Regions from separate parts of the Xanthomonas rydalmerensis genome, predicted to be linked through region 1. Evidence: predicted binding sites of a transcription regulator. Region 1 holds the regulator's gene; each other region holds the start of a gene.
What was found. The regulator FliA, encoded in region 1, starts transcription of late flagellar genes. The targets are predictions, from matches to a motif close to TAAAGTTTNNCNNNCNNNGGCCGATAA.
Positions count from the first base shown of each region.

Region 2: the regulator FliA is predicted to act here: its motif matches at 8,682-8,708, upstream of QN245_RS00600 (methyl-accepting chemotaxis protein).
Region 3: the regulator FliA is predicted to act here: its motif matches at 1,934-1,960, upstream of QN245_RS12995 (methyl-accepting chemotaxis protein).

Region 1 is NZ_CP126170.1:2,596,730-2,607,030, reverse strand. It holds gene QN245_RS10950 (flagellar motor protein) at 1-601, opposite strand, end outside; gene QN245_RS10945 (chemotaxis protein CheA) at 1,020-2,771, opposite strand; gene QN245_RS10940 (protein phosphatase CheZ) at 2,776-3,384, opposite strand; gene cheY (chemotaxis response regulator CheY) at 3,385-3,777, opposite strand; gene QN245_RS10930 (RNA polymerase sigma factor FliA) at 3,797-4,546, opposite strand; gene QN245_RS10925 (MinD/ParA family ATP-binding protein) at 4,543-5,427, opposite strand; gene flhF (flagellar biosynthesis GTPase FlhF) at 5,414-7,045, opposite strand; gene flhA (flagellar biosynthesis protein FlhA) at 7,222-9,282, opposite strand; gene flhB (flagellar biosynthesis protein FlhB) at 9,300-10,301, opposite strand, start outside.
Region 2 is NZ_CP126170.1:134,464-144,764, reverse strand. It holds gene QN245_RS00635 (sulfite exporter TauE/SafE family protein) at 1-8, shown strand, start outside; gene QN245_RS00630 (ATP-binding protein) at 103-3,900, opposite strand; gene QN245_RS00625 (DUF4194 domain-containing protein) at 3,996-4,679, opposite strand; gene QN245_RS00620 (DUF3375 domain-containing protein) at 4,666-6,135, opposite strand; gene folE (GTP cyclohydrolase I FolE) at 6,167-6,766, opposite strand; gene QN245_RS00610 (MFS transporter) at 6,934-8,283, opposite strand; gene QN245_RS00600 (methyl-accepting chemotaxis protein) at 8,826-10,301, shown strand, end outside.
Region 3 is NZ_CP126170.1:3,085,472-3,095,772, reverse strand. It holds gene QN245_RS12995 (methyl-accepting chemotaxis protein) at 1-1,824, opposite strand, end outside; gene QN245_RS12990 (inositol monophosphatase family protein) at 2,307-3,134, opposite strand; gene QN245_RS12985 (RNA methyltransferase) at 3,253-4,011, shown strand; gene QN245_RS12980 (phosphate/phosphite/phosphonate ABC transporter substrate-binding protein) at 4,163-5,080, shown strand; gene QN245_RS12975 (putative bifunctional diguanylate cyclase/phosphodiesterase) at 5,077-7,221, shown strand; gene epmB (EF-P beta-lysylation protein EpmB) at 7,283-8,317, opposite strand; gene efp (elongation factor P) at 8,417-8,983, shown strand; gene QN245_RS12960 (TMEM175 family protein) at 9,111-9,776, shown strand; gene QN245_RS12955 (TRZ/ATZ family hydrolase) at 9,802-10,301, shown strand, end outside.

The DNA of each region.
Region 1 (10,301 bases):
GGAACAGCAGGTTGGCCGAGGCGATGCCGTAGATGGTGGCGGTGAACGCGGCGGCGATGCCGTGGCCGAGCTTGCTCGGGTCGGCCAGGTTCTTCATCACCGCGATCAGGCCCAGCACCGCGCCGATGATGCCCAGGGTCGGCGCGTAGATGCCCATGCCCTCGAACACCTTGGCCGCGGCCAGGTCGCAGTGTTCCTGGCCTTCCAGGTCGATCTCCAGCATGTGCCGGATGGCTTCCGGCTCCACGCCGTCCACCAGCATCTGCAGGCCCTTGCGCACGAACGGATCCTGCTGCTGCGGCACCTGGTTCTCGAGGCCGAGCAGGCCCTGGCGGCGGGCGATGTTGCTCCATTCCACGATCTGCTTGAGCAGCGCCTGGCGATCGCTCGGCGGCGGCCACAGCAGCCACTTGGCGATCTGGAACGCACGCCGGAACACGGAAGGCGGGGTGTGCACCAGGATCGCGGCGACGGTGCCGACGATCACGATCACGAACGCAGCCGGCGACCACAGCGCCGAAATGCCGGCGCCCTTGAGGATGCTGCCGCCGATCAGCGACAGAATCGCCAACAGCAGGCCAATGAGACTGAGCTTGTCCATGCAGGAGGTATCGGCCAGGGGGCGGGGGACTTGATGGGTTGGGGATTCGGGATTCGGGATTGGGGAGTCGCAAGCGCGCGAGCGCGGCGGGTTGGTCGGTGTGTCGTAGGAGCGGCTTCAGCCGCGACGCGCTGACCTTGGCGCGTGCCTATGCACGATCGTTCGGATCGTGTCGGTAGGGAGTAGTGCGCCGCGCGTGCGATCGCCAAGCTCCGATCCCGGCTTCACGGCGTCGCGGCTGAAGCCGCTCCTACAAGGGAACCGATGCGGCGGCGAGCCGCTTTTGCGATTCCCCAATCCCGATTCCCGAGTCCCAGCCTCACCGCGTCGCGGCTGAAGCCGCTCCTACAAGAAGCAGAGAAGCGCCAGGGAAGCCGCTCTTACGACTCCCCAATCCCCATTCCCCAATCCCGGCCCCTCAGGCCTTCAAGCCATCCACATCCAGGATCAGCGCCAGGCGGCCGTCGCCGATGAGGGTGGCGCCGGCGTAGCCAGGCAGGCCGCGCAGGGAGCGCGGCAGCGGCTTGATCACCACTTCCTCGCGGCCGCGGACCTGGTCCACGACCAGGCCCATGCGCGATTCGCCGGCCTGCAGCACCACCACGGTCAGCAGCGGCAGTTGCGGGGCGTCGATGTTGAGCCACTGGCGCAGGTCCACCAGTGGCAGGGTATGCGACTGCCGGTCGAGCACGGCGCGGCCGTCGAACCAGCCCAGCGAGCGGCGCGGGGCGTGCAGCACTTCCACCACGCGCGCCAGCGGCAGTGCGTAGACGGTGTCGCCGGCCTGCACCAGCAGGGTCGGCAGGATCGCCAGGGTCAGCGGCACGCGGATCAGGAAGCGGCTGCCGCGACCCAGTTCCGACTGGATCTGGATCTGTCCGCTGAGTTCGCGGATGCGCGACTGCACCACGTCCATGCCGACGCCGCGGCCGGAGATATCGGTGACTTCGGCCTTGGTCGAGAAGCCGGGCAGGAACACCAGGTGCAGGCATTCCTCGGTGGTCAGGCGGGCTGCGGCCTCGGGGTCGATCAGGCCCTTCTCGCGGGCCTTGGCGCGTAGCCGTTCCGGGTCGATGCCGGCGCCGTCGTCCTGCACCTCGATGCTGACGTAGTCGCCTTCCTGCTGCGCCGACAGGCGCACGTGGCCGCCGCGCGGCTTGCCGGTGGCCTCGCGCAGCGCCGGCGCCTCGATGCCGTGGTCGATGGCGTTGCGCACCAGGTGCACCAGCGGATCGGCCAGCGCCTCGACCAGGTTGCGGTCCAGTTCGGTATCGGCGCCGATCAGTTCCAGTTCCACTTCCTTGTTGAGGGAGCGGGCGACGTCGCGCGCGACCTTGGGGAAGCGCGAGAACACCTTGCCGACCGGCTGCATGCGCGTGCGCATGACCGCCGACTGCAGGCGCGCGGTGGCGATGTCCAGGCTGCTGACCGCGCGGTCCAGTTCCTCGTCGCGCAGGCGCACGCGCAGGGTCTTGAGTCGGTTGCGCGAGAGCACCAGTTCGCCGATCAGGTTGACGATCGCGTCCAGGCGCTTGGTGTCCACACGCACGGTGTGTTCGGGTTCGGCGGCCTTGGCCGGGGCGGCCGCGGCCTTGGGCGCGGCGCTGGGCGCGCGCGGCGCCGGCTGCAGCGCCTGCGGCGTGGCCGTCGGCGGCGCATCGCCGTGCAACTGGTCCAGCAGCGCTTCGAATTCGTCGTCGCTGATCAGATCCCCCGCGGCCGCGGCGGTGGCCGCTGCGGGGGCGGGCGCCGGCGCGGCGCTCTTGGCCGGGGCCGGTGCCGGGGCGGCATCGCCGTGCGCGTCGAACTGCGCGATCAGTTCCGCTGGCGCACGCGGCGGCTCCTGGCCGCTGCCGAAGGCGTCGAGCATCGACTGCAGGTAGTCCAGCGACTGCTGCGCGGCGTCGAAGTGCCGCGCCTGCAGGGTGGCCTGGCCGGCGCGGGCCATGCCCAGGGTTTCCTCCGCGGCGTGGCACAGCTCGACCATGGCGTTGATCGCCAGGAAGCCGGCGCCGCCCTTGAGCGTGTGGAAGCCGCGGAACACGGCGTTGAGCTGGCCGCTGTCCTCGGGCGCCTGCTCCAGCGACACCAACTGCTCGCCGAGCCGGTCCAGGATCTCCTGGGCCTCGATGATGAAGTCGGCAGCGATGTCGTCGGGTACGGCGCTCATGGCATTACAGTCCCAGTCCGGACAGCAGGTCGTCGGCGTCGTTCTGCGACACGCCGTGGCGGTCCAGACCGGGCAGGGCCGGGCCGGCCAGGCTGCCGTCGGGTTTGCGTTCTTCCTTCGGCGGCAGACCCAGCGCGCCGAAGCCTTCGTGCACGCGGCGCACGATACCGGCGACGCGGCGGATGATCTGCCCGGTCAGGTCCTGGAAGCTCTGCGCCAGGGCCATTTCGGTGAGGTTGTGGCGGATCTTGTCGAGGATCTCGCCCTGGTCGCCGCTGAGGCCGCCGGCGGCGAGCTGGTTGGCCAGCGCGCGGCATTCCTCGGCCAGGTCCAGGGTGCGGTGGCTGGCCTGTTCGGTCATCTCCACCACGTGGTCCAGACGCGAGCAGGCGTCGTCCAGCTCGCCGGCCTCGCTGGGCACCACCGGCAGTTCGCCGAGCGCCTGACCCAGATCGCGCGCGAGCCGGCTCAGGCCCTGCATCATCGGCCGCGTGCGCCAGGCGGCGAGGGTGTCGATCTCCCTGCGCCAGCCGGCCTCGTCGCCGTTCTCCAGCGCGTCCAGCGCGCCTTGCAGGCGTTCGATCAGGGCGGTACGTTCGGCGGTGGCTTCCATTTAGGCGGTCGCTCCCAGGCGTTCGAAGATCTTGCCGAGCTTCTCCTGCAGCGTCTGCGCGGTGAACGGCTTGATGATGTAGCCGTTCACGCCGCACTGCGCGGCCTCGATGATCTGCTCGCGCTTGGCCTCGGCGGTGACCATCAGCACCGGCAGGTGCTTGAGCTTGTCGTCGGCGCGGATGTTGCGCAGCAGATCGATGCCGGTCATGCCGGGCATGTTCCAGTCGGTGACCACGAACTCGAACGGTGCCGAGCGCAGCGCGGCCAGGGCGCTGTTGCCGTCTTCGGCCTCGGCGGTGTTGGTGAAGCCCAGATCGCCGAGCAGATTCTTGACGATGCGCCGCATCGTCGAGAAATCGTCCACGATCAAAATCCGCATGTTCTTGTTCACCACTGACTCCTAAGGGTTCCTATTCTTCGTCTTCCAGACCGGCATCGGCGACACCGAACGCCTTCAGGCGTCCGCGCAACCGTACCGTGGCCTGGCCATGGATCTGACACACGCGCGACTCGCTGACCCCGAGTACCGCGCCGATTTCCTTGAGGTTCAATTCCTGCTCGTAGTACAGCGACAGCACCAACTGCTCGCGTTCGGGCAACTGCGCGATGGCCTTGCCCAGCTCGCGGCCGAATTCGCTGCGCTCGAGCATCTGCTGCGGATTGGGTCCGCCCTTGGCGATGGTATCCAGCTCGCCATGGTCCTCGATGCGCGACTCCAGGCTCAGCACCTGGCCGCGGGCGGCATCTTCCATCAAACGCAGGTATTCGGGAAGCGGCATGTCCATCGCCGCGGCCACTTCGTTGGCGGCGGCGGCGCGGCCGGTGCTCTGTTCGATCTTGCGGATCGCCGAGGCGGCGTCGCGGGCGCGGCGGTGCACCGAGCGCGGCACCCAGTCGCCGCGGCGGATCTCGTCGATCATCGAGCCGCGGATGCGGATCGAGGCGTAGGTCTCGAACGAGGCGCCCTGTTCGGCGTCGTAGCTGCGCGAAGCCTCGATCAGGCCGATCATGCCGGCCTGGATCAGGTCGTCGATCTCGACGCTGGCCGGCAGTCGCGCCGCCAGGTGATGGGCGATGCGCCGGACCAGGTCCGAGTGCTGGGCGATGTAGTCGTTGGCGCTGTTGCGCTGGACGGCGCGGTAGTGGGCGGCGGCGTTCATGCGGCCACCCCGCGCTGGATGATGCGTTCGACGAAGAACTCGACGTTGCCGCGTGGGGCGGTCGGCGCCTGCCAGCGCGCGGTGCGCCGGGCGATCTCGGCGATCGCCTGCGCCGACGGGCTGGACGGGTAGGCCTTGACCACCGGCTGCTGGCGCTGCACCGACAGGCGCAGCCAGTCGTCCTGCGGCACGCAGCCCAGGTAGTTCAGCGACACGTCGCCGAGGAACTTCTCGCAGACCCGGCTCAGTTTGTCGTACAGCAGGCGGCCTTCGTTGAGGTCGCGCACCATGTTGGCGACGATCTGCACCCGGTCCACGCCGCGCTCGCGCGAGAGGACCTTGATCAGGGCGTAGGCGTCGGTGATCGAGGCCGGCTCGTCGCAGACCACCACCACCGCGTCCTGCGCGGCCTGGCAGAAGGTCAGCACGCTGTCGGTGATGCCGGCGGCGGTGTCGACGATCATCACGTCCAGCTCGCGCTGCAGCTCGGAGAACACGTTGACCAGGCCCACGTGCTGGGCCGGCGGCAGCTCGGCCATGTAACGGCGGCCGGAGGCGGCGGGCACCACCATCAGCCCGTTGGGCATGTCGATCAGCACCTCTTCCAGGGTGCAGCGCCCGGCGACCAGGTCGGCCACGGTGAACTTGGGCGTCAGCCCCAGCAGCACGTCGACGTTGGCCAGGCCGAGGTCGGCGTCCAGCAGCAGGGTGCGCTTGCCCATGTCGGCCAGCGCCATGGACAGGTTGACCGAGATGTTGGTCTTGCCCACGCCGCCCTTGCCGCCGGTCACGGCGATGGTGCGCACCGGACCCAGCGGTTCGCTACGCGTCGCCGACAGGGGGAAGGCATTGGTCAGATTGACGTAGTCACGCGACGGCATGGGTCTGCTCCGGAGTACAGGGCTTATCGGCAGCGCGCCGCAAATCTTCAAGGCGCAATACCAGGCTGGCGGCGTTGGCGCGGTGCAGGTCGTCCGGCACGCGCTGTCCATCGGTCACCCAGGTGATGGGGAGGCGGTGGTCCACGACCACCGACAAGGCACTGCCGAACCGCCCGGTCTCGTCCAACTTGGTCATGATGACCCCCTGTGGGTCGGCGCCGGCGAACCGGCGCACCACCTCGTCCAGGTCGGAGAAATGGGCATTGGCAGGCAGTACCAGCAAGGATCGGACCACACGCGAGGCGCGCAGCCAGTGCAGCTGGGCGGCCAGGGCGCGGTCGCGCTGGCCCATGCCGGCGGTGTCGATCAGCACCAGCTTGTAGTCGGCCAGGCGCTCCAGCAGCTGCTGCAGCGCGGCGTCGCTGTCGGCCTCGTGCACGGCGATGCCGAGTTGGCGGCCGTAGCTGTGCAGCTGCTCGCGGCCGCCGACGCGGACCGTGTCGGTGGTCACCAGGGCCACGTCGCGGGCGGCATGGCGCTCCAGGAAGCGCGAGGCCAGCTTGGCGATGGTGGTGGTCTTGCCGGCACCGGTGGGGCCGATCAGGGCGATCACGCCGCCTTCCTCGATCGGGTCCAGCGGGGCGATCGGCAGGCGCTTGGACAGCAGGCCCAGCATCAGCCCGCGGCCGCGGTGCAGCTCCAGGTCGGCGGGGATCTGCATGACCACGTCGCGGGTGATGCCGCTGTCGAAGCCATAGTCGTCCATCAATTCCAGGGCCTGGGCGCGGACCGGCGAGCCGCGCAGGCGTTCGTCGGTGAGGCGGTTCATCTCGCGCTCGATCATCTGCCGCATCAGCGCCAGTTCGTCGCGCAGCTGCGTCAATTGTTCGTCGTTCTGCGGGGCCGGGAAGGTCGGCACCGCCGCCAGCGTCGCGGCCGCCGGGATTCCGGCAGTGGCCGGCGCGTCCGGCTTGGCCGCGCTCGGCGCAGGCACGGCCGGGGCCGGGCTCGCCACCGGGGTCAGCGCCACCGCGGCGACGTCGTCGCGCCAGGCCGGCATGGCCTCGGCGGCCGGCGCCGGGGCGGCGGCGAACGGGCTGGGCATGGGCACGCTGATCGGGGCGTTGCGGAACACGTCCTCGGGGATGCTGAAGTCGGCGCGGCCCGTGGCCGGTGCCGGGGCCTTGGCCGCTGCGGCCGGGCGCGCTGCGGCAGCCGGGGCGGCCGCAGCAGGCATGGCCGAGGCGGCCAGCGCCGCCGGCTGGGTCAGCGGCCGGGCTGCGGCAGCGGCCGGGGCGGTCGCCGCGGCGCCACCACGGCGCTCGCTGATCGCGGCCATCATCGCCATCGCCGGGCTGGCCGCGGCCTTATCGCTGCGGGCGGCGCGCGGCGCGGCAGCGGCCGGTGCCTGCGCCGCGGCGGCGCGTGGCGCCTCGTCCGGGCGCACCGAATCCAGCGCCCGCTGCACCAGGGCCTCGTCGTAATTGCTGGCGGCGACGATCTCGATGCCCTCGTCGGTACGCCGGTTGGACAGGATCACCGCATCCGGCCCGTGCTCGTCGCGCACCATCCGGAAGGCGGTGCGCATGTCGGGGGCGACAAAGCGTTTGATCTTCATGGGTGAGTGCCGGGATTCGGGATTGGGGAGTGGGGATTGGTTGCGGAGGCCGCCATGGCATGGCTGCTATCCGGTCGCCTTGCTCTGGTTGTGTTCGTTCGTGTCATTGCTGTCTCTCTCCGCGTGCCGGGCCCGCTGTTGCGACTCCCGAATCCCAAATCACCAATCCCCGCCAATCAGCTGATCGTGCCGACCAACTTCAGCCGCTTGTCCTCCGGCACTTCGCTGTAGGACAGGACCGACAGCGCGGGGACGCTGTGGCGGACCAGGCGGGCGAGGGCGGCGCGGACCTGCGCCGGCACCAGCACCACTGCCGGTTCGTTGCGCGCCTCCTGCTTGCTCACGCAGTCCGCCAGACTTTGGTGCAAGCGTTCGGCCAGTCCGGGTTCCAGCGCCGCGCCGTTGCCCTGGGTAGAGTCCTGCAAGACACGTTCCAATTGCGGGGCCAGGGTGAACACCGGCAGTTCCGGGGCCATGCCGGCGATCTCCTGGACGATGAACCGGCCCAGGGCGTTGCGTACGGCGGCGGTGAGCGCGCCGGGTTCCTGACTCTGCGGCGCGTGCTCGACCAGGGCCTCGACGATCTTGCGCAGCTGCCGCACCGGGATCTTCTCGATCAGCAGGTTCTGCAGCACCCGCACCACCACCGACAGCGGCAGCGCCTTGGGGGTGAGGTCCTCGACCAGCTTGGGCGCGCTCTTGGCCAGGGTCGCCAGCAGTTGCTGCACTTCCTCGTGGCCGAGCAGTTCCGGGGCATGTTCGCGGATCAGGTGCGAAAGGTGCGTGGCGATCACCGTGGCCGGGTCGACCACGGTGTAGCCCATGGTCTCGGCCTGGGCGCGCAGGTGCGGCTGGATCCAGGTCGCATCCAGGCCGAACGCCGGATCCTTGCCGGCGATGCCGTCGATCTTGCCGAGCGCGCCGCCCGGGTCCAGCGCCAGTTCGCGGTCCGGGTGGATGTCGGCGGTGGCCACCGGCACCCCGTGCACCAGCAGGCGGTAGGCGTTGGCGGGCAGTTCCAGGTTGTCGCGGATGTGTACCGGCGGCACCAGGAAGCCGATGTCCTGGGTCAGCTTGCGGCGTACGCCCTTGATGCGTGCCATCAGCTCGCCGCCCTGGGCCTTGTCCACCAGCGGGATCAGCCGGTAGCCGACCTCCAGGCCCAGCGGGTCGATCGGACGCAGTTCGTCCCAGCCCAGTTCGGCATTGGCCTGGGCCGCGGCCGCCGCCTGCGGCGCCGCCTCGGCGGCGGCCGGGGTCGGCTGCAGGCTGCGCTTCCACATCTTCCAGGCCAGCAGGCCCAGGATCAGCGCCAGCGTCAAGAAAGCGACGTTGGGCATGCCCGGGATCAGGCCGACCAGGCCCATGATCGCCGCGGCCACCGCCAGCGCCTTATGCTGGCCGAACACCTGGCCCATCATCGACGCGCCCATGTCCTGCGAGCGCGAGGCGCGGGTGACCAGCATCGCCACCGCCGAGGACACCAGCAGCGCCGGCAACTGCGCGACCAGGCCGTCGCCGATCGACAGCAGGGTGTAGGTGGAGGCGGCCTGTCCCACCGGCATGCCATGCTGCAGCACGCCGACCGCCATGCCGCCGATCAGGTTGATGAACAGGATCAGGATGCCGGCGATGGCGTCGCCGCGGATGAACTTGCTGGCGCCGTCCATCGAGCCGTAGAAGTCCGCTTCCTCGCGCACTTCCTCGCGGCGGGCCTTGGCTTCCTCGCGGGTCAGCAGGCCGGCGTTGAGGTCGGCGTCGATCGCCATCTGCTTGCCGGGCATGGCGTCGAGGATGAAGCGCGCGGTCACTTCCGACACGCGCCCGGCGCCCTTGGTGATGACCACGAAGTTGATGATGGTCAGGATCGCGAACACCACGATGCCGACCGCATAGTTGCCGCCGATCACGAATTCGCCGAAGGCCTCGATCACCTTGCCGGCGGCGCCGTGGCCGTCCTGGCCGTTGATCAGGATCACGCGGGTGGAGGCCACGTTCAGCGCCAGGCGCAGCATCGTGGTCATCAGCAGCACGATCGGGAAGATGCTGAACTCCAGCGGCCGCTTTACGTACACCACCGCCAGCAGCACCATCAGCGAGATGGCGATGTTGAAGGTGAACAGGGCGTCCAGCACCGGGGCGGCCAGCGGCACCACCACCATCGCCAGCATCAGCAACACGATCACCGGGGCGCCGAGCCCGTGCTTGATCATGTCCATGACTTTGCGCGTATTCATCTGCGCGGCGGGCTGACTCATGGCTGGCTCCCCGGGGCGAATTCATCCACTTCCAACGGCGGCAACGGCGGCATCGGCCCAGTGCGCCAGGCGCGCAACTGGTAGACGTACGAGAGGACCTGCGCCACCGCGGAATACAGTCTCACGGGAATTTCCTTGCCGAGTTCGCCTTCCCTATACAAGGCGCGTGCCAAAGGCGGCGCCGAGATCACCGCCACCCGATGCTGCTCGCCGACCTCGCGGATGCGGAAGGCGATTTCGTCCACGCCCTTGGCCACCACGGTGGGGGCGCGCATGCGCCCGCTCTCGTACTTCAGCGCCACCGCATAGTGGGTGGGGTTGACCACCACCACGTCGGCCTTGGGGATGGCTTCCATCATCCGCCGCTGCGACATCTGCATCTGCATCTGGCGGATGCGGCCCTTGACCTCGGGGCTGCCGTCGCTTTCCTTCATTTCCCGGCGCACTTCCTCGCGGGTCATCTTCAATTTGCGGATGTAATTCCACTTCTGATAGGGCGCGTCGATCGCGGCCAGCAGCGCCAGCGCGCCGGCGGTGTACAACAGCAGCCGCAGGGTGAAGCCCAGGCCGTGGCCGACGGCCTGTTCCAGCGGCTGCAGCAGCAGCCCGCGCAGGAAATCGACGCTGCCCCACAGGCACAGCATCGCGGCGCCGCCGACGAAGGCCATGCGCAGGATCGATTTCAGCAGTTCGGCGATGGTCTCGGCGCCGTACATGCGGCTCAGCCCGGCCATCGGGTTGAGCCGGTCGAACTTGGGGATCAGCGCTTGGCCGGAGAAGCGCAGGGTGCCCATCAGCACCGGCGCGGCGAAACTGGCGGCAAGGCAGATGCCGACCAGCGGCAACACCACCCAGAGCAGGTTCAGCAGCAGTTCGCCGAAATGGCCGAACATCGCCTCCGGATGGGCGCGCATCGACAGGTCCGGGCGCAGCGCCTGCTTCAGCCAGGACACGACGCCGGCGGTCAGCGAGGTGGACAGGCCCATCAGCGCGAAGAC
Region 2 (10,301 bases), 2.5 Mb from region 1:
TGCACTGAGTGCCGCGCGCGGCGCTGTACGATCGCCGCGTCCCTGCCCTGCCGCCGTGCCGGCGAGCGCACGCCCGATGGGCACGCGCGGCGCCAGCGCCGCTCAGCCGCCGCGGCGTTTGGCGCTCGCGGGGGGCACCTTGGGCGCCGCCTTGGCCGGCTTCGCAGGTGTGCTGCCTGTGACGGCTTTCGCGGTCTTCGCCGACGCCGACCGCGTGGCCGGCCGGGTGGCCGTGGACGCAGGTGCCACGGCCGCGGCGGCCTTACGTGATGCCTTCGGGGCCTTGGCCGCAGGTGTCGCGGCAGCGGTGCGGGCGCGTTTGCCGGGCATCGCTGGCGGCGCCTTGCGCGTGGTCGGTGGCTTGGCGGCGCTATCGCGGCCAGCGCGCGCCTTGCCGGACGCGCGCGCCGGCGCGGCGACGTCTGCGACGGGATCCGCGGTTGCGGCAGCAGCCGGCGGCGGCGGCAGATCGGCGCCGGCCTGGTCCACCACCTCGGCCGATTCCACCGCAGGTGTCGTCGCCTCGTTACGGCTGCGCTCGGGCAACTTCAACCGGTGCGCCTGCTCGTCGTATTCGATCAGCAGCACGCCGGAGTTGTGGCGGCCGCTGATCTCGACGAAACAGGCGCCGCCGATGAACGGCTCCAGCGTCATCACCGATTTCAGCGGCGTGGCCACCACCATCTGGAAGCCGAAGTTCTCGAAGATGTTCATCGCCAGCGCGGTGAACTCGTTGTCGGCCTTGTCGAAGGCCTCGTCCAGCACCACCGCGGCGTAGCGCGGCAGTTCGCCGTCCTCGCCGCCGAGCTGGTAGCGCAGCGCCGCGGCCAGGCAGGTGGTGGCCAGCTTCTGGCGCTGGCCGCCGGACTTGCCGGCGCCGCTGCGGTAGATCTCCACCTGCGTGCGGCTGTCGGCATCCAGTTCCACGCCGACGAACTCCACGTGCTGGCGCACGTCCAGCACCTGTTCGCGCCAGCGCCGCAGCTCCGGCTCCTGCGCGCCGAGCCGCTGCACCAGGCCGCGCAACATGGCGAACTGCGCCTCGGCCAGCGCGCGGTCCTCCGTCTGCTGATGGCCGAGCACCGCGCGCAACTGCTGCTGGAACTCCTGCACCTCGAGCAGGCGCCGGTCGCTGACCTCGATGGTCAACAGGGTGCCGCGGTTGAACGGCACCTGCTCCAGGCTGGCGTTGACCTCGTCCATGCGCTGCTTGATCGCCTTGTGCGCTTCGGCGGTGTAGCGCTGCAGGGCCAGCAGGTTGTTCTTGCTCTGGGTCTGCAGCAGGTCGAAGAAGCGGCCTTCGTGGCGCGGCAGGCCGTCGCTCTCCAGCCGCTGCAGGCGCGCCAGGAAATCGTCGGCGCTGGCCAGGCTGACGGTGAAGTCGCCACTGTCCTCCGGCCACTGCTGGCAGTAGCGGCGGAAGCAGTCCAACACCTGCTGGCTCAGCCGCGCGTCCTGCGCCTGGCTCTGCGCCAGCTGTTCGCCGAGGCCGCGCTCGACGCTGCGCAGATGCGCTTCCAGGTTGTCCAGGCTCAACGGCGGCAGCGCCGCCAGCCGCGCGTCCAGCCCCGCCACCTGCGCCGGGCCGATCACCGCGGTGGCCACGCGCGCCGCGCAGGTCTCGCGCTGCGCTTCCAGGCGCGCGCGCTCGCGGCTCACCTGCGCGCGCTCCAGGCGCACGTCCTCGTAGGTGCGGCGGGCCTGGTCGCGGCGCGCGCGGACGGTGGCGATCTGCTCGCCCAGCGCGCGCAGCGCGGTGTCGCCCTCGCGCAGCTGCAGCAGTTGCTCGGCGATGTCGCTCAGGCGCTGCAGCTTGGGCGCGACGTCGATTTCGTCCCACTCGCGCTCGGCCAGGGTGTGCGCGGCCAGTTGCCGTCCCTGGTCCTGCTCGCGCTGCTTGCGCAGGGCGGCGACGTCGGCATCGCAGGCGGCGATGCGCTGCGCCAGGGTCTGGCCCTCGCGCTCGAAGACCTTGAGCTTGTCGCGGTTGTCGTAGCCGAGCAGCCAGCGCTTGCGGTCGCCGACGGCGTGGCGGTCGTCCTTCTCGTAACGGTCGCCCGGATGCTTGACCTGGCCTTCGCGGGTGATCGCGCGCTCGGCGTCGCGCAGTTGCGCCACGGTGTCCACGCAGGCGTAGTCGAAGCGCCGCGCCAGTTCCTGGCGCAGCCACGGCGCGTAGGCGTGATCGCGCAACTCCAGCTTGCGCAGCAGCGACTTGGCATCGGGCTCGCGGTGCTGCAGCGGCGCGTTGTGGCGTACCCGGAAATACACCAGGCGGGTGCCGAGCTGGGTCTTGTTGACCCAGTCGGCGACGCTGGCGTAGTGGCGTTCGTCGACCAGCAGCGACTGCGCGAAGCCGTGCAGCACGCGCTCGATCGCGCCGCGCCAGGCGGCCTGGTCGGCCTCCACCTGCACCAGTTCGCCGACGAACGGCAGGGCCGCTTCGGACAGGCCGGTCTCCGCGCACAGCCGCGCGCGCAGCGCCTGCATCGGCGCGGGAATGCTCGAGGGCGCCTTCAGCAGCGCCTCGATCTCGGCGCGGATGACCGCGAAGCGGCGTTCGTCCTCGCGGCGCTCGGCCATGCGCTCGGCGATCGCCTCGTCCAGGCTGCTGGCCTCGCCGGCGACGCCGTCGCGCAGCGCGCGGGCCTGCGCCACCTGCTCGGCGAAGCCGCTGGCGCTGCCGGCCAGGCCCATGCCGAGTTGGCGGCAGGCCTGTTCGACCTGACTGCGGCGGCGCATGCGCTCGTCACGCTCGCGTTCGACACGGCCGTGCTCGCGCTCCAGCGCCTCGACCTGCTCGCCGCCCTGCGCGCGTTGCTGCGTCTCCAGCTCGGCCAGGGTCTGCTCGTGGTTGTCCAGTGCTTCGCGGCGCTGCCCTTCCTCGCCGGCCAGGCCGCGGTCCTGGGTGTCCAGTTCCTGCAGGCGCGCGTCCAGCAGCGCCAGGCGGCGCTGCTCGCGGTAGCCGTCGATGCCCAGCTGCAGCTCGCGCAGCTCGCCAACGCCGCGCCGCAGCGCCAGCAGTTCGGCGTGGTAGTCGCGCGCCGGGGTCAGGGTCTCCACCTGGCGCCGCGCGGTGACCACCGCGTGGTGCGCGCCGTCGAGTTCGGCGAAGTCCTCGACCAGGCGGTCGGCCGCCTCGAAGGTGCGCGGCTCGTCGAGCATGAAGCTGCGCAGGAAGGCGTTGAGATCGCCCAGGTTCTTCGCCGACTGGGTCTTGTGCAGCAACCGCAGCGCCATCTCGTTGCCGATGCCGAGCAGGTGGCGGAAGCGCTCGGCGTAGCCGGCGAAGCTGTCGAAATGGTGCACGTCCTCGCCCAGGCGCAGCTTGAGTCGGCGCAGGTCCAGGTCGAAGCCGTCCAGTTCGGCGGCCACGTCGAAGCCGCGCGGCACCACCATGTAGTGCTTGCGCACGTCGGCCGCGGCGGTGCCGCTGCCGGCGATCCAGAACAGCCGCACCAGGCTCACCGCCTGGCCGTGCGCGTTGCGGTACTCCAGCGCCAGCGCCGACCAGGTCGCGCCCTTGCGCAGGTACTGGGTGGCGATCTCGCCGGAGGCGCTGTCCTGCTGGTCGGCCCAGGCGCCGCGCACGTAGGAGACCAGGCTGCGGTCGCGTCCGCTGCGTTCGGCCTCGCGCGCGGCGGCGTTGAAGTCGACGATGCTCGGTGGCGTCAGCAGGGCCGACATCGCATCGAGCAGGGTCGACTTGCCCGAACCGGAGCGGCCGACGAACAGGAAACCCTTCTCGGCGATCGGCACGTCGGTGAGGCCGTTGAAGGTGCCCCAGTTGTGCACCTGCAGGCGGCGCATGCGGTACTGCTGCGCGCGTTGCTCGGCCAGGGTCTCGGCGAACAGGGACGGAGCGACGGGGACGGTGGACGATTCGGACAGGGACGTCATCGGGAACTCATCGGAAAACGGGGACGGCCGCCATGGCGGCCAGCGCACGGCGCCGGGGCGACGCTAGGCGCGGGCGACGCGCGGGCGCAGGCCTGTCATGGCGCCGTCTCGGCCGCGCCGTCGCGCAGGCCGCGGTAGGCCGCCGCCAGCGCCTGCACGTCCTCGGCCGAGAACAGCAGCTTCAGCGCGGGCGAGACTTCGTAGCGGTCCTCGCTGCCGCGCAGCTTGGACAGCAGGTGGTTGTCGCGCATCTTGGCGATCGCCGCCAGCACCCGCCGGGCGAAGCCGGCGCGGTCGGTGGACACGTTCTTCTCGTACACCGTCAGCACTTCCAGCAGTTGCGCCTCGTCGACCACCGCGCGCTCGCCGCGGGTGTCGGCCTCGGCCAGTTGCTGGCGCAGGAACAGCAACAGCACCGACTCGATAAAGGTCAGCGGCGCGGTGCGCAGCAGCGCCGGGGTCTCCAGCTCGCCGGTGTCGGCCTGGCGCGCGAATGCCACGCCGCCGTCGCGGTCCAGCACCAACTCCAGGAACAGCTCGCTCAGCACGCGGCGGATCGCCACCTCATGGCGCAGCAACGCCTGCCATAGCGGGCCGTGCCGGTAGGCATCGACGCTGGGGCCGGACAGCAACTGGCACAGCGCGCGGCGTGCTTCCAGCGGCAGGCTGCCGCTGTCGCCGGCGAACAGCGTAGTGCCGGCCTCGGCGGCGGTGGCGGCGGCCGTCGCAACATCGCCGGCATCGGCCTGGTGGCCGTGGAATTCGTCAGACCAGTTCATTGCGTTTTTCCTTGGTGAACCACACCAGCGGGATGCGCGCGCGCCGCACCTGGCCGTCGCCGCCCTCCCATTGCACCGCTTCCCATTCGCCATCGACGACCACGCCGTGACGGGTGCCCAGCGCCAGGTAGCCGATCACGCTGCCCAGGCCCTGCGCCGCCGGGCGCTGCCGCAGCGCCTCGCCGATGCTCAGCTGCGGCTGCCGGCCGAGCAGGTCGTGCAGGTCGTTGCGCAGGCCGCGCAGATCGATCTCCGACTGCGCCACCAGGTCGCCGACGCTGTCCAGCGAGATCGTCGCCGCCTCGGCCGCCTGCACCCGCCCGTCCACCTGTTGGCTGCGCGGGTCGTGCAGGCGCCACTGCGACAGCGAGCGCAGCCGCGCGCTGCTCAGCGGCAGCACGTAGCCGGTGGCGGCGGTGGCGTGCAGGTGGTCGCGCAGCTGCAGTGCCTCGCCCTGCGCCTGCTTCAGCAACTGGTTGAGCCGGCGCTGTTCGAGGTAGCCGCGGCTCTGTACGAACCCGCGCAGGCTGCGCGCGAAATGCTGCATCACCTCGTGCACCTGGCCGCCGCGTTCGAGCAGGGTGCCGGTGAGCCCGCGCAGGAAGGCGCGTTCGTGGCGATCCAGGCGGCGGGCGAAGCCGCGCGCCAGCAGCGCCTCCAGCGCCGCGTCCAGCTGCACGCTCTGCTCGGCGTCGTTGAGCAGGCTCCAGAACGCCTGGAAACTGCGCCCGGCCTCGCTCTCGCCGATCACGTCGATGCCGGCGAACAGCTTCTCCAGCACGTCGCCGCGCGCGCCCTCGTCGTCGATGATGCGCTCGCGGAACTCGCGGTTGAGCCGTTCGAAATCGTCGCGGACGCGGCGGAAATCCTCGGTCAGGTCGTCGGACAGGCGGATGATGTCGCGGGTGCGTTCCAGCGCGCGCTTGCCGTCCAGCGCGGCCAGCTTGCCGGCGGCCACGCGCTCGATCTCCGCGTCCAGGCGCTCGCGCTCGGCGCGCAGCGCCGCCAGGCGCGCGTCCGGATCGGTCTCGGTCTGCCCGGCCAGTTGCACCAGTTGCTGGATCACCAGCGACAGCCGGCTCTCGGTGGCCACGCTGGCGCTGTCGCGCACGCCAGCGATGAAGCGGATCGCCTGCGCCGCCTGCCGCGACAGTTCATATTCTTCCTGCGCATCGCCCTCGGGCAGGCGCCGCTCCAGCCAGCCCTGCGCCAGCCAGTGCGCCACGTAGGCCTGCGCGGTGCGCGGCAGTTCGCGCGACAGCTCGTCGTCCTTCAGCACATCGAGCTGGCGCTGCAGGCGCTCGTGCAGCACGTCGGCCGGCAGCCGCCGCTGGGCGTCGCCGAGCAGGGTCTGCAGCAGGCCGATCAGCTCCGGGGCATGGTCGGCGGCGAGCAGCTTCCACAACGGCTGTTCGCGCAACTGGCGATAGCCGGCGATCCGGACATGCGGCTTCATGCAGGAACCGACCGCCACCGCATCCGCAGACTCAGCGCACGCGCTCGATGAAGCGCAGGAACTCGGCGCGGGTACGCGCGTCCTCGCGGAAGGTGCCGAGCATCTTCGAGGTGACCATGCTGACGCCGCGCTTGTGGATGCCGCGGGTGGTCATGCACTCGTGCGCGCCTTCCACCACCACGCCCACGCCCAGCGGCTGCAGCACGTCCTGGATGCACTGGGCGATCTGAGCGGTCATCTTCTCCTGCACCTGGAAGCGCCGCGCATAGGCCTCGACCACGCGCGCCAGCTTGCTGATGCCCACCACCTTGCCGCGCGGCAGGTAGCCGACGTGGACCTTGCCGATGATCGGCGCCATGTGGTGTTCGCAGTGGCTTTCGTACTCGATGTCGCGCAACACGATCAGTTCGTCGTAGCCGGCCACTTCCTCGAAGGTGCGCAGCAGGTACTCGCGCGGGTCGGCGCGGTAGCCGCTGAACCAGTCGCCATAGGCTTCGGCCACGCGCCGCGGGGTGTCCAGCAAGCCCTCGCGGGTGGGGTCTTCGCCGGCCCAGCGCAACAAGGTGCGCACTGCGTCTTCGGCCTGCGCCTGGGTCACCGGGGGAGTGGAGCTATTGTCGGAATCGGCCATGGGGGAACGCCCGTGAGGGGGCTGCATGGTACCCGAGTCGCCCGGCAGCCGCCGCATGGCGGCCCCCGCGTGGCGGGGCGACCCGGCCGCGACCGGGTGCGCCGTTCAGCGTCCATCTGCTCAGCGCCCGGGCGGCGCGCGCACCGCCCGGGCAGACGCCGCGCCGGTCAGCGCGAACGCGTCCGCATCTCGCCCTCGTGGTCGAGCCAGTTGGACCCCTTGTTGGTCAGGAAGAACATGTACACCACCAGCGACACCGCGATCACCGCCGTGGCGTACCAGACGAAGCTGGTGACATGGCCGGTCTTCAGCGAGGCCTGGTACAGCAGCGGCGCGGTGCCGCCGAAGGCCGAATTGGCCAGCGCATAGCCCAGGCCCACGCCCAGCGCGCGGATGTGGGTGGGGAACAGCTCGGCCTTCACCACCGCGTTGATCGAGGTGTAGCCGGTGAGGATGACGAAGCCGGCGGTGAGGATCGCGAACGCGCTCAACCAGTCGCTCTGCTTGGGCAGTTCCAGCACCAGGAACCAGGTATAGAGCACGCCGCCGATGCCGAAGAACACCAGCAGGGTCTTGCGCCCGATGATGTCCGACAGCCAACCGCCCACCGGCTGCATCAGCATCAGCACGATCAGCGCGACCAGGTTGATGATGGTGCCGGCCATCAGGTCGTCGCCGGCGAAGGCGGTCTGGATCATCTTCGGCCCGGTCACCGAATAGGTGTAGAACGCCACGGTGCCACCGGCGGTGATCAGGAAGCACAGCAGCAGCGGGCGCCACTGGTGCACGAACAGCTCGCGCAGCGAGCCGGAGGCGTTGGCGCCGCCGCGCTTGGCCGCGGCGATGGACTCGGCCGTCAGCGACTCGTCCATCGTGCGGCGCAGCCAGAACACCACCAGCGCGCCGATACCGCCCAGGCCGAAGGCCACGCGCCAGCCCCATTCGGAGACCTGGCCCTTGTCGAAGAAATGCAGCATTCCCAGCAGCACCGCCTGCGCCAGCACGTGGCCACCGACCAGGGTGACGTAGTGGAACGAGGACAGAAAGCCGCGCCGCCCGGGAATCGCCGCCTCGGACATGTAGGTGGCGCTGGTGCCGTATTCGCCGCCGGTGGCGAAACCCTGCAGCAGCCGCGCCAGCAGCAGCAGCACCGCCGCGCCGCCGCCGATGCTGGCCACGGTGGGCGTCACCGCGATCAGGAACGAACAGGCGGCCATCACCGACACCGACACCGTCAGCGCCAGGCGGCGACCGTAGCGGTCGGCGAAGCGGCCGAAGTACCAGGCGCCGATCGGCCGCATCAGGAAGGTCACCGCGAAGATCGCCCACACGTACAACGTGGCGTTCTTGTCCTCCTTGGAGAAGAACTGCGACTCGAAGTAGGTGGCGAACACCGAATAGACATAGACGTCGTACCACTCCACCAGATTGCCGGCCGAGCCCTTGAGCGTGTTGGACACCGAGCGGCGCAGGCTGCCCGGTGCGGCGGCGGCGGACGAAGAGGTGGATGCACTCATGCGGCGGGCCTCGTGGATGGACGTCACGGAGTATAGGCACACACGTGCGAGGATCCTGTCGCGGCAGCGCGTGTGCCAGGCGCGCGCCTCATTGTGCCTGCGGCGCAGCGAATGCCTTGCCGTACCTGCCCGAGCGATCGGAGCAGCAGACCTGGCGCTTGCCCGCGGCAAGCATGTCGCAAGTGCTGGAGATGCGCTTGACCTGTGTCTGCGCCTGCTTGCCGCGACGATCCAGAACACCGCGCCACGGCGGTCGATATGTTCCAGGCGGCGCGAGCCGGGCCGTGCCGGTCACCGCCGCGCCGCGCACGGCCTGACGTGGCCGGCGGCCATCGCCACGTAGACAGGCACCCCATCACGTTCCCCGCACTGCGCCGCCGGCGCCCAGGCCACATCCCTTCAGTTCGACCGGGTAACGCCGCTATCCATGCGCCGGCCCGGGGACCAGCGCCCTGCGCGCGTCACGCGGGCGCAGGCAACCTGCCTGCCCGTCCGCCGTCACCTACCGTCATCCCTCTTCCTTCCCCCATTCCCCCGATCCCATGCACGCCCTTTCGAATCTGCGCATCGGCCAGCGCCTCGCGCTCGGCTTCCTCACCCTCATCGTGCTGATGGTCCTGCTCACCGTGGTCGGCATCCAGCGCGTGCACAGCATCGACCGGCGGCTCACCGCGATCAACGAGGTCAACAGCGTCAAGCAGCGCTACGCGATCAACTTCCGCGGCAGCGTCCACGACCGCGCCATCGCCTTGCGCGACGTGGTGCTGCTGGACGATGCCGCCAGCCGGCAGGCGACCGAGCAGACCATCGACAAGCTGGCCGGCGACTACGCGCGCGCCGCGCAGCCGCTCGACGCCCTTCTGGCCGCCTCTACCGACGCCCAGGAGAAAGCCATCCTGCAGCGCATCCAGGGCATCGAACAGCGCACCATGCCGCTGATCGCGCAGGTCCGGCGGCTGCGCGATGCCGGCGACACCGTGCAGGCGCAGGCGCTGCTGCTGCAGCAGGCGCGCCCGGCCTTCGTCGACTGGCTGGCCAGCATCAACGCCTTCATCGACCTGCAGGAAGCCAAGAACCGCCAGGCCGCCAAGGAGGCGATGGCCACCGCGCGCGGCTTCGCCCTGCTGATGATCGGCTGCACCGTGCTGGCGCTGCTGCTGGGCTCGCTGATCGCCCTGTTGCTCACCCGCCGCGTGGTGCGCCCGCTGCGGCAGGCGCTGGGCCTGGCCGAGCGCATCGGCGCCGGCGACCTGAGCAGCCCGGACACCGCCACCACCCACGACGAGGCCGGGCAGTTGCTGCGCGCCATGCAGCAGATGCAGCGGCGCCTGCACGCGGTGATTTCCGCACAGCGCGAGATGGCCGCGCGCCACGACGCCGGCGCCATCAGCTACCGCATGGATGCGCAGCGCTTCCCCGGCGAGTACGGGCGCATGGTCGCCGACACCAATGCCCTGGTCGATGCGCACGTGCAGACCCAGTTGCGCATCACCGAGGTGATGGGCCGCTACGCCATCGGCGACCTCAGCCAGGACATCGCCCACTATCCCGGCGAGAAAGCCGCGATCACCGCGGCGATGCAGCAGGTCAAGCAGAACCTGCACGCCATCAACGTGCAGATCCAGACCCTGGCCGAGGCCGCCTGCGCCGGCAATTTCGCCCACCGCGGCCAGCCGGAGAAGTTCGAGCACGCCTTCCGCACCATGGTCGAGAACCTCGACACCATGATGGCCACCGCCGACGCCAACCTGGCCAAGTTCTCCGCGCTGCTGCGCTGCATCGCCGACGGCGACCTCACCGTGCGCATGAGCGGCAACTTCCACGGCGTGTTCGCCGCCATGCGCGACGACGCCAACAGCACCGTGCACCGCCTGACCGACATCGTCGCGCACATCCAGCGCACCACCAACAGCATCGGCTTCGCCGCCGAGGACATCGCCAGCGGCAACCAGGAGCTGGCCAAGCGCAGCGAGCAGCAGGCCGCCAGCCTGGAAGAGACCGCCGCCTCGATGGAGGAA
Region 3 (10,301 bases), 490 kb from region 1:
TGCGCTCACGCGCTCGACCGAGTCGTCGATCAGCGCCTTGATTTCCTTGGCCGCGCTGGCCGAACGCTGGGCAAGGGTGCGGACCTCGCTGGCGACCACGGCAAACCCACGGCCCTGTTCGCCGGCGCGCGCGGCTTCGACCGCGGCGTTCAAGGCCAAGATGTTGGTCTGGAAGGCGATGCCGTCGATGACGCCGATGATGTCGGCGATCTTCTTGGAAGCCGCTTCGATGCCGTCCATGGTGGTGACGACCTGGCCGACCACCGTGCCGCCCTGCGAGGCCACCGAGGCGGCGCCGGCCGCCAGTTGATTGGCCTGGCGGGCATGCTCGGCGTTCTGTTTCACCGTGGCGGTCAGTTCCTCCATCGACGCGGCGGTTTCCTCCAGGCTCGCGGCTTGCTGCTCGGTCCGGCGCGACAGGTCGTCGTTGCCGCTGGCGATCTCGCCCGCGGCGGTGTCGATGCTGGCCGCGGCCTGCTGGATGCGGCCGACCATGTCGGTCAACTGCGCGACGGTGGCGTTGGCGTCGTCGCGCATCCGCGCGAACACGCCGTGGAAATCGCCCTGCATGGTCTGGGTCAGGTCACCGGCGGCGATCGCGCGCAACAGCTGCGACAGCGCCGCGAGGTTGGTCTCGGTGCCGGTCATCATCGTGTTGAGATTGGCGACCATGCCGCGGAAGGCATGCTGGAAGCGCTGCTCCTCGCCGCGGCGGGAGAAGTCGCCCTGCGCGGCGGCGCGCACCAGCAGGTCGATCTCGTGGTTGATCGCGCCGAGGTTGCGCTTCACCTTGGCCATGGTGTCGGTCAGGATCGCCATCTCGCCCGGGAACTGTTCCAGATCGCGGCTGAGGTCGCCTTCGGCGTACTCGCCCATCAACGTGATCAGCCGCTGCTTGACCGAAATATGGCTGTGCACCAACGCGTTGGTGTCGCGCACCATGCGCCCGTAGTCGCCGGGGAAGCGCGCCTCGTCCATGCGGAAGCTGATCTGGCCGGCGGCATGCTGCCGGGCCATCTCGGTCTGCGCCTGGATCACCGTGCGCAGTTCCTCCTGCATCTGCCGCATGTCGTTGAGCAGCGACGGCGCCTGTGTGCGCAGGCGCACGTCCTGCGACAGGTCGCCGCTGGCGATACGGCGCACCACGTCGGCCGCGTAGGCCGGCTCGCCGCCAAGCTGGCGCATCAGGCTGTTGCGGACCAGCAGGCCGAGCAGGATCGCGGCGACGATGCCGATCAGCATGCCGCCGATGCTGGTCCACTCGCCGGACTGCGCGCGTGCCTCGCTCTCGGCCTTGCGCACCTGCAGCAGTGCGCGTTCGGCGTCCTCGTACTGGCCGATCGTGTCGCGCAATCCGTCCATCTGCTGCTTGCCGACGGTTCGGAATGTGTCCAACTGGGCGTCGTCGCTGTCGGCGGCGGTGGCGCGCATGTGGTCCAGTGCCTTGCGCTTGGTCGCCATGAACTGCGCGTAGTCCTGCATCAGGGTTTGCAGGCGCGCTTGCTGTGCCGCATTGTCCGCGGTCAGCTGCTTGGATTCCTGCCACTGCGCGCGGAACTCGCGCTCGCCGAGTTCGAACGGCTCCAGATAGGACTTGTCGCGGGTCAGGGCGAAGCCGCGTGCGCCGCTCTCGATGTTGAGCAGGCTCACCAGCATGCGGTCGCCGAGAGTGATGACCTTGTACGTGTGCGCGTCCAGCGCCGCGGCGCTGGTGAACTTGCGGAAACCGATCAGGCTGGTGATGCCGACCAGCAATAGCATGGCGATCACGCCGCAGAAGCCGATTGCCAGGCGTTTGGTGACGGTGAGATGATGGAAGGACACGCGAGATCTCCGAAAGATGCGAGAGAGCGGGCGCCACCGGCTCCATTGCCGCAGGGGCGGCAACGCAGGCGCGGATCAGCGGGGGAAGTTCGGGCAAAAGCCCGCATCTTTATCGGCCGCGTTCTGGGGATCTTTAGGGCTGTGTTCGCCGGTCGCATCGGGCGCATCGCACAGGCCATGGCAGCTGCACGCAGCGCCTCGTGTCGCCGTTTTCTACGCAAACCGCGATCAAGCACAGGTGAAGCGCGCGACGTGCAATGCGTGAGCGTGGCGTGAGGCGCAGGCGCTGTGCCGCGTAACGAGCGCAAGCGGAAATTCTGGAAGTCCCATGTCCTCTCGCGATGCGAAAGCGGTGCGTGCAAGGCCCTCGCTGAGAGGCGTGAGCGCGCGGTGCGCGAATGCCGGGCACAAAAAAGCCGCGCAAGTGCGCGGCTTTTTTTGTGCTGGAGTGTCGGCGCCGGCCAGTCGCCGGACGCGCCCGCTCAGAACTTCGCGTCGAACTCGCCGGCGTAGCCGGTGTTGACGATCAGCTTCTGCAGCGCATCGCCGACCTTGAGGTTGCCGGCGACCACCTGGAACTGCTGTGGGCCGCGGTCGTCGATGCGGCCCAGGGTGCCGCCCTTGAAGTCGGTGACGCGGCCGCCGGCCTCGCGCACCAGCAGCACGCCGGCCGCGATGTCCCAGGCCTTCACCCCCGCTTCGAAGTAGGCGTCGCTGCGGCCGCAGGCGACATAGGCCAGGTCTAGCGCCGCCGAGCCGGTGCGGCGGATGTCCTCGGCCTGCACCAGCAACGCGTCCACGCACTTGAGCTGGGCGCTGGCGTGCTTGCGCTCGCGCGGCGCGAAGCCCGTGTGGACCATGGCGCCGTTGAGTTCCTTGCGCTCGCTGACGCGGATGCGGCGGTCGTTGAGCACGGCGCCGTTGCCGCGGCTGGCGGTGAACAGTTCGTTGCGCAGCGGATCGAAGATCACCGCGTCGATCGGCTCGCCGTTCTCGACCAGGGCGATCGACACGCAGTAGTGCGGGAAGCCGCGCAGGTAGTTGCTGGTGCCGTCGAGCGGATCGATCACCCACATGTAGCGCCCGCCGCCCTGCACGCCGCCTTCCTCGCCCATCACGCCGTAGTCGGGGTAGGCGCGGCGCAGCTCCTTGACGATCACTTTCTCCGCATCGGCATCGACTTCGCTGGCGTAGTCCATGCGGTCCTTCTGCACCACGTTCAGTGCTTCCAGGCGGTTGATGTGGCGCAACAGGACGTTGCCGGCGAGGCGGGCAGCCTTGACCATGACGGTGACGGCGGGTTTTTGCATGGCAAACGCTCCCGAAAAGGCGGAGGTGGGTCTGGAGGAGGAAAAGAGCAATCCGGCGCCAAGGCCGGCCGCGCAGTTTACCATCTACGCCCCCGTTCGCTTCGCCTGCCGTGCCGCCATGACCGATTCTCTCCGTATTCGCTTCGTCCTGGTCGGAACCCAGCATCCCGGCAACATCGGTGCGGCGGCGCGCGCGATGAAGACCATGGGGCTGTCGCGGCTGGTACTGGTGGCACCGGAATGCGAGCTGGATACCGAGGCGTACCGGCGTTCTGCTGGTGCCGAGGACCTGCTGCAGCAGGCGCCGGTGCTGCCCGCGCTGGCCGACGCGGTGGCCGATTGCCGGCTGGTGCTGGGCTGCACCGCGCGAAGCCGCCGCGTGTCGCTGGAGGAACTGCTGCCGGCCGATGCCGCGCAGCGCCTGACCGCCACCAGCGCCGAGCCTGCGGAAGTGGCGCTGGTGTTCGGCCGCGAGCGTACCGGCCTGACCAACGAGGAGCTGCAGCTGTGCCACGCGGCGGTGCACATTCCCTCCGATCCGGCGTTCAGTTCGCTCAATCTGGCCGCGGCGGTGCAGGTGCTGGCCTACGAGGTGCGCCTGGCGCAGCTGCGCAGTGCCGCCCCTGCTCCCGCGCCGGCGCCGGGCTTTCGCGAGGCGCCGGCCAGCCACGCCCAGGTGGAAGGGCTGTTCGGGCAGTTGGCCGAGACCCTGGACGACATCGACTTCCACAAGGGACGCGCCCCGGATTCGGCGATGCGCAAGCTGCGCCGGCTGTTCCTGCGCACCGAACTGACTGAGCAGGAAGTGCGCCTGTTGCGCGGCGTGCTGTCCGATGCGCAGCGCATGGCGCGGCTCGCCGGACAGGCGGGAAACTGAGGCCGGACAAGGCGCGAAGGCATCCTTCGCGGCGCGCGCGGTGACGCGCGCGTCGGGGGCGAACAGCATGCGCGGCTGGCGCCATTCTGTGACGCTGTCACCGGCATGCGCTTTCGGCTAGGCTTTGCAAGGTCTACTTGGGGATCGTGGTTTGTCCAGTTCGCGTTGGCGGGTGGTCGTGGTGTGGCTGGCGCTGGCGATCTGCTGGCCCGCGTCCGTGCACGCGCGGCCCTCGGTCCTGGTGCTGGGGCGCATCAGCGACAATCCCAAGGCCCATTACGAGCAACTCAAGCCGCTGCTGGACTACGTGGTGCCGCGCATGCGCGAAGTCGGCATCACCTCCGGGCAGATCCTGATGGCCCGCGACAGCCAGCAGATGAGCAGTTACCTGCGCCGTGGCCGGATCGACTGGGTCACCGAGACCGCCGCCACCGCGATGGCGCTGGAACAGCGCGGCGGCGCCAAGCCGCTGCTGCTGACCGAGCGCAACGGCGTGCGCCAGTACCACACGGTGTTCTTTGTGCGCCGCGACGGGCCGGTGCACGACCTGGCGGATCTGCAGGGGCGGACCCTGGCGCTGCAAAGCCCGCTGTCCACCAGCGCCTACATGGTGCCGATGATGACGCTGTTCGAGCACGGCCTGCATCCGGAGATCCTGCTGTCCAGCAAGGACCAGCCCTCGGCAGAGACGGTCGGCTATGTGTTCGCGCGCTCGGAACTCAACATCGCCGCCTTCGTGCACAAGCACCTGGTGGATGCCGGGGCGTTCAGCAATCTCGACTGGGACGACGAGCGCCGCATCCCGCCGGCATTCCGCCGCGACTTCCGGGTGATCTACCGCAGCGAGCCGTATCCGCGCGCGATCGAAATGGTCCGCAGCGACCTGCCGACCGAGGTGGAGACGCGCTTGCGCGAGGTCCTGCTGCATGCCGCCGACGATCCGCAGGGACGCGCGGCGCTGCGCCAGTTCTTCGGTACCTCCGGCTTCTACCCGATCGATCCGGCCTCGCAGAAGCGCCTGGACACCCTGCGCGCCGGCGTGGCGCGGGTGAGGGCGGAAGTGGAATGAAGACCATGCGTTTCGGGTTGCAGGCCAGGTTCCTGCTGGCCATGGGCGTGGCTGCGCTGTTGGTGATGGCGATCCTGGCCCTGCTGCTGGAGCGCCAGGCGGCGATGCAGCGCGAGGTGCGCACGCTCAGCGGCAATGCCATCCACAGCCTGTTCGACAGCAGCATGCGCACCCGCGGCGAGTCGCTGGCGCGGCAGCTGGCCGACTCGCTGGCCAATCCGGTGTACTACTCCGACCTGGATGCGATCGGCACGCAGGTGCGCGGGGCGCTGGGCTATGTGGCAGTGGCCTATGTGCTGGTCTACGACGCCGACGGGCGGCTGATCCACGACGGCAGCGAGGATTTGCTCGGCTACGGCCAGCGCATGCGCGGGACGATGGCCGACGCCGCGATCCGCTCCCGCGGCCTGCTGGCGCAGGAGTCGCCGGAGTTCCTCGACGTGTCGATGCCGATCATGATCGGCGACCAGCGGGTGGGCGGGGTGCGGGTGGGCATGTCCTGGGCGCGGGCGCAGGAGTACGAGCGCAAGGCCGGGCAGAACCTCGACCAGCGCCTGGGCGCACTGGGCAAGCGCCATCTCGGCTGGCTGCTGCTGTTGCTGGCCGCGCTGGGCCTGACCGCGGCGATGGTGACGGTCTACGTGCAGCGCACCCTGGTGGCGCCGCTGCGCTGGATGGCCGCGGCCGCGCGCCAGATCGAGGCCGGCAACTACGCGGTGGAACGCCGCGACAGCGGCCGTCACGACGAGGTCAGCGAATTGCTGCGCGCGTTCGGGCGCATGAGCGAGGCGATCGCCCGGCACGACCGCGACGTGCGCCACATGGCCTACACCGATGCGTTGACCGGGCTGACCAACCGGCTCGCGTTCCGCGAGGCGCTGGACCATCGCATGCTGTCGGCACGCGCCTCGCAGCGCCGGCTGGCGCTGCTGTTCGCCGACATCGACGATTTCAAGCGGATCAACGACACCCTGGGCCACGAGGCCGGCGACGAAGCGCTGCTGCAGTTCGCGCGGCGCATCCAGCTGGCGGTGGAGCAGTTGGGCGGCGACGACGCGCTGCTGGCGCGCTTCGGCGGCGACGAGTTCGTGATCCTGGTGGAGGACCCGCAGGCGGCCAAGGTCGCCACGGCGCTGGCGCAGCGGCTGGTGCAGGAACTGCGCGAGCCGCTGCGGATCCAGGGCCGCGAGGTGTTCATGGGCACCTCGATCGGCATCACCGTCTACCCCGGCGATGCCGAGGACGCGTCGGCGCTGCTGAAGAACGGCGACATCGCCATGTACCAGGCCAAGCTGGCCGGCAAGAACTGCCACCGCTTCTACAGCCGTGCCATGGACTATGCGGTGGAGCGGCGCGTGCACATGGAGCACGAACTGCGCGGCGCCTGGGAACGCGACGAACTGAAGCTGGCCTACCAGCCGATCTTCCGCACCCAGGACCGGCGCATGGTCGGCGTGGAAGTGCTGTTGCGCTGGCAGCATCCGGCGATGGGCACGATCTCGCCGACGGTGTTCATCGACGTGGCCGAGCAGAGCGGGCTGATCGAAAGCATCGGCCCCAAGGTGTTGCGCGCGGCCTGCAGCGAGGCCACGCAGTGGCGGCGCGCCGACGGCAGCCGCGACCTGTTCGTCTCGGTCAACGTCTCGCCGCGGCAGTTGCGCAGCGGCGACCTGCCGGAAGTGGTGGCCGATTGCCTGCGCGAGTCCGGGCTGCCGGCGGCGCAGCTGCACCTGGAGCTGACCGAGACCGCGGTGATCGGCGACGAACTGCAGGCGGCGAGCATGCTGGCGCGGTTGCACCGCACCGGGGTCAAGGTGTGGCTGGACGACTTCGGCACCGGCTTCTCCGGCCTGAGCCACCTGCGCCAGGTGCCGGTGGACGGGGTCAAGATCGACAAGAGTTTCGTCGCCGACCTGCAGCGCGACCCGGACGATCTGGCGCTGACCACGGCGATCATCGCGATGGCGCATTCGCTGGACATCACCGTGGTCGCCGAAGGCATCGAGCAGGAGACCCAGTTCGAACTGCTGCGCGAGCGCGGCTGCGAACTGGGGCAGGGTTTCTGGCTCAGCCGTCCGCTCAGCGCGGAGGAATTCCGCCAGTTGCTGGCCAACGAGGACGCGCCGCCCGCCGGTGCCTGAGCGCGGGCGCAGTATCGCGGCTAGCCCGGCGCTCTGCCTGCGGCGATCGCCGCCAGACGGGTCAGGGCGTCAGCGCGCGCTTGCCGCTGTCGCCGGGGATCTCGCGTACCAGCTTCGGCACGAGATAACCGGACAGGCGCGCGGCCAGCGCCTGGTGCAGGGCCAGCGCGCGGGCATCGTCCACTTCGAAATGGGCCACGCCCTGCACCCGGTCCAGCTGGTGCAGGTAGTAGGGCAGCACGCCGGCGGCGAAGCTGCGCTCGCTCAGCGCGGCCAGCGCCTCGACGCTGTCGTTGACCCCGCGCAGCAGCACCGCCTGGTTGAGCAGGTGCGCGCCGGCATCGCGCAGGCGCGCCAGCGCGGCATCGACGCCGGCATCGAACTCGTTGGCGTGGTTGGCGTGGATCACGAACGCCAGCGGCCACGGCAGCGCGCGCAGCCAGGCCAGCAACGGCGCATCGACGCGCTCGGGCAGCACCACCGGCAGGCGGCTGTGGATGCGCAGGCGCTTGAGCTGCGGCAGCGTCGCCAGCGCCTCGGTGAGTTCGACCAGTTTGGGTGTGGCCAGCGACAACGGATCGCCGCCGGACAGGATCACTTCCTCGATGCTGGGGTCGGCGGCGATCGCCGCCACCGCCGTGCGCCAGCCGTCGCGCGCCGCGGTCTCGTCGGCATAGGGGAAATGCCGACGGAAGCAGTAGCGGCAGTGCACCGCGCAACTGCCGGTGGCCACCAACAGGGCACGGCCGCGGTATTTGTGGATCACCCCGTCGGCCTTCTTGGCCGCGGCGTCGCCGACCGCATCCAGGGCGAAGCCGGCGACCACGCGCTGCTCGTCGTCGATCGGCAGCACCTGGCGCAGCAGCGGGTCGTGCGGATCGCCCGGGCGCATGCGCGCGACGAAGCTGCGCGGCACGCGCAGCGCGAACTGCGTCGCAGCCTGTTCGGAGACGCCCATTGCCTGCGGGTCCAGCCCGAGCAATGCCAGCAGTTCGTGCGGATCGCGCACGGCGTCGCGCCAGGCCTGTTGCCAGCGCGGCGGCGCGGCGGGCAGGGGCGAGGACGGCTGCATCGGGCGGGGGGCTGCGGTTATCATAGGCGGTCATCACACGAGCGCCCGCCGTTGCGGCGGGGCTTCCATTCTATCCGGCCGGCCGCCGAACGCGGTGGGTTTGCCTTACCCGAGGAGTTTCAGATGGCCAGCTACGGCATGAACGACGTCAAGAACGGGATGAAGATCCTGGTCAACAGCGAGCCTGCGATCATCACCGATACCGAATACGTCAAGCCCGGCAAGGGCCAGGCGTTCACCCGCATCAAGTACCGCTTCATCAAGTCCGGGCGCGTGGTCGAAATGACCATGAAGGCGACCGACAGCGTGGAAGCGGCCGACGTGGTCGATACCGACATGCAGTATCTGTACAGCGACGGCGAGTACTGGCACTTCATGCAGCAGGAAACCTTCGAGCAGGTGCAGGCCGACAAGGCCGGCGTCGGCGACGCCGCCAAGTGGATCAAGGGCGAGGAAGATTGCGTGGTGACGCTGTGGAACGGCACGCCGATCCAGGTCACCCCGCCGAACTTCGTCGAACTGAAGATCGTGGAGACCGACCCGGGCGTGCGTGGCGACACCTCCGGCGGCGGCGGCAAGCCGGCCACCCTTGAGACCGGCGCGGTGGTACGCGTGCCGCTGTTCGTCGGCCAGGAAGAAGTGATCCGCGTCGATACGCGTTCGGGCGAATACGTCTCGCGCGTCAAGTAATACGTCGACACGCCCGCGGCCGCAGCCGGCCGTGGGCGTGCGCACGCGCTGGCTGCGGCGGCCAGGCAGCGCCATGCGCCGGATCGCCGCGCGGCGGTGATGGACCACCTCGCTCCCAGGACACCCCGTGACGACCAGCCACGCCGATAGCGCCGACAGCAAGTACCCGCACGACCGTGTCGTGTTCTTCAGCGATGCGGTCTTCGCCATCGCCATCACCTTGCTGGCGGTGGAAATCAAGGTGCCAGGGCACGCCGAGGTCGCGGCCGCCGGCGGCATCCTCGCCGCGCTGCACCGGATGCTGCCGCTGTTCATCGGCTTCGCGGTGAGCTTCCTGGTCACCGCGCTGTTCTGGAAGTCGCACCTGCAGCTGTGCCGGCACATCCGCCAGTTCGACGACCGGCTGATCTGGCTCAACGTGCTGCAGCTGCTGCTGATCGGCCTGCTGCCGTTCTCCACCGCGCTGTATTCGGACTATTTCGGCAACCACGAGGCGTTCGCGGTGTACTGCGCGCATCTGGCCGCGATCGGCCTGGCCGGCTACTGGCTGCATGCCTATGCGGTGCGCAAGGAAGGCCTGGCGCAGCGGCTGGGTCCGCTGCAGACGCAGGCGATAAAGCTGCGCGCGGCGGTCTCGCCGGTGGTGTTCGCGTTGTGCATCCCCGTGGGCATGGTGGCACCCTGGCTGGGCCGCTTCGGCTTCCTGGCGATCTTCCTGCTGCAGTGGGTGGTGATGCGCGTGTACCAGCGGCGCATCCTCCAGGCGCAGGTGGCGCCGGCACCCGTACCGTGATCCTTCCCTTTCCAGAGCATCTGCGATGACCTCCATTCCCGAATCCTGCGACCTGCTGATCGAAGCCGGCTACGTGGTCCCGATCGAGCCGCATGCGGTGGTGCTGGAAGACCACGCGGTGGCGGTGCGCGGCAGCGAGATCGTGGCGGTGCTGCCGATCGCCGAGGCGCGCACGCGCTTCGCCGCCACGCGCACCGTCTCGCGCCCGGACGCGGCCCTGCTGCCGGGCCTGGTCAACGCGCACACCCACAACCCGATGACCCTGCTGCGCGGCATCGCCGACGATCTGCCGCTGATGGTGTGGCTGCAGCAGCACATCTGGCCGGTGGAGACCGCGGTGATCGGGCCGGAGTTCGTCGCCGACGGCACCGCGTTGGCGATCGCCGAGATGCTGCGCGGCGGCACCACCTGCGCCAACGAGAACTACTTCTTCGCCGACGTGCAGGCCGCGGTGTACAAGCAACACGGTTTCCGCGCCCGTGTCGGCACGGTGATCATCGATTTCCCGACCGCCTGGGCCAAGAC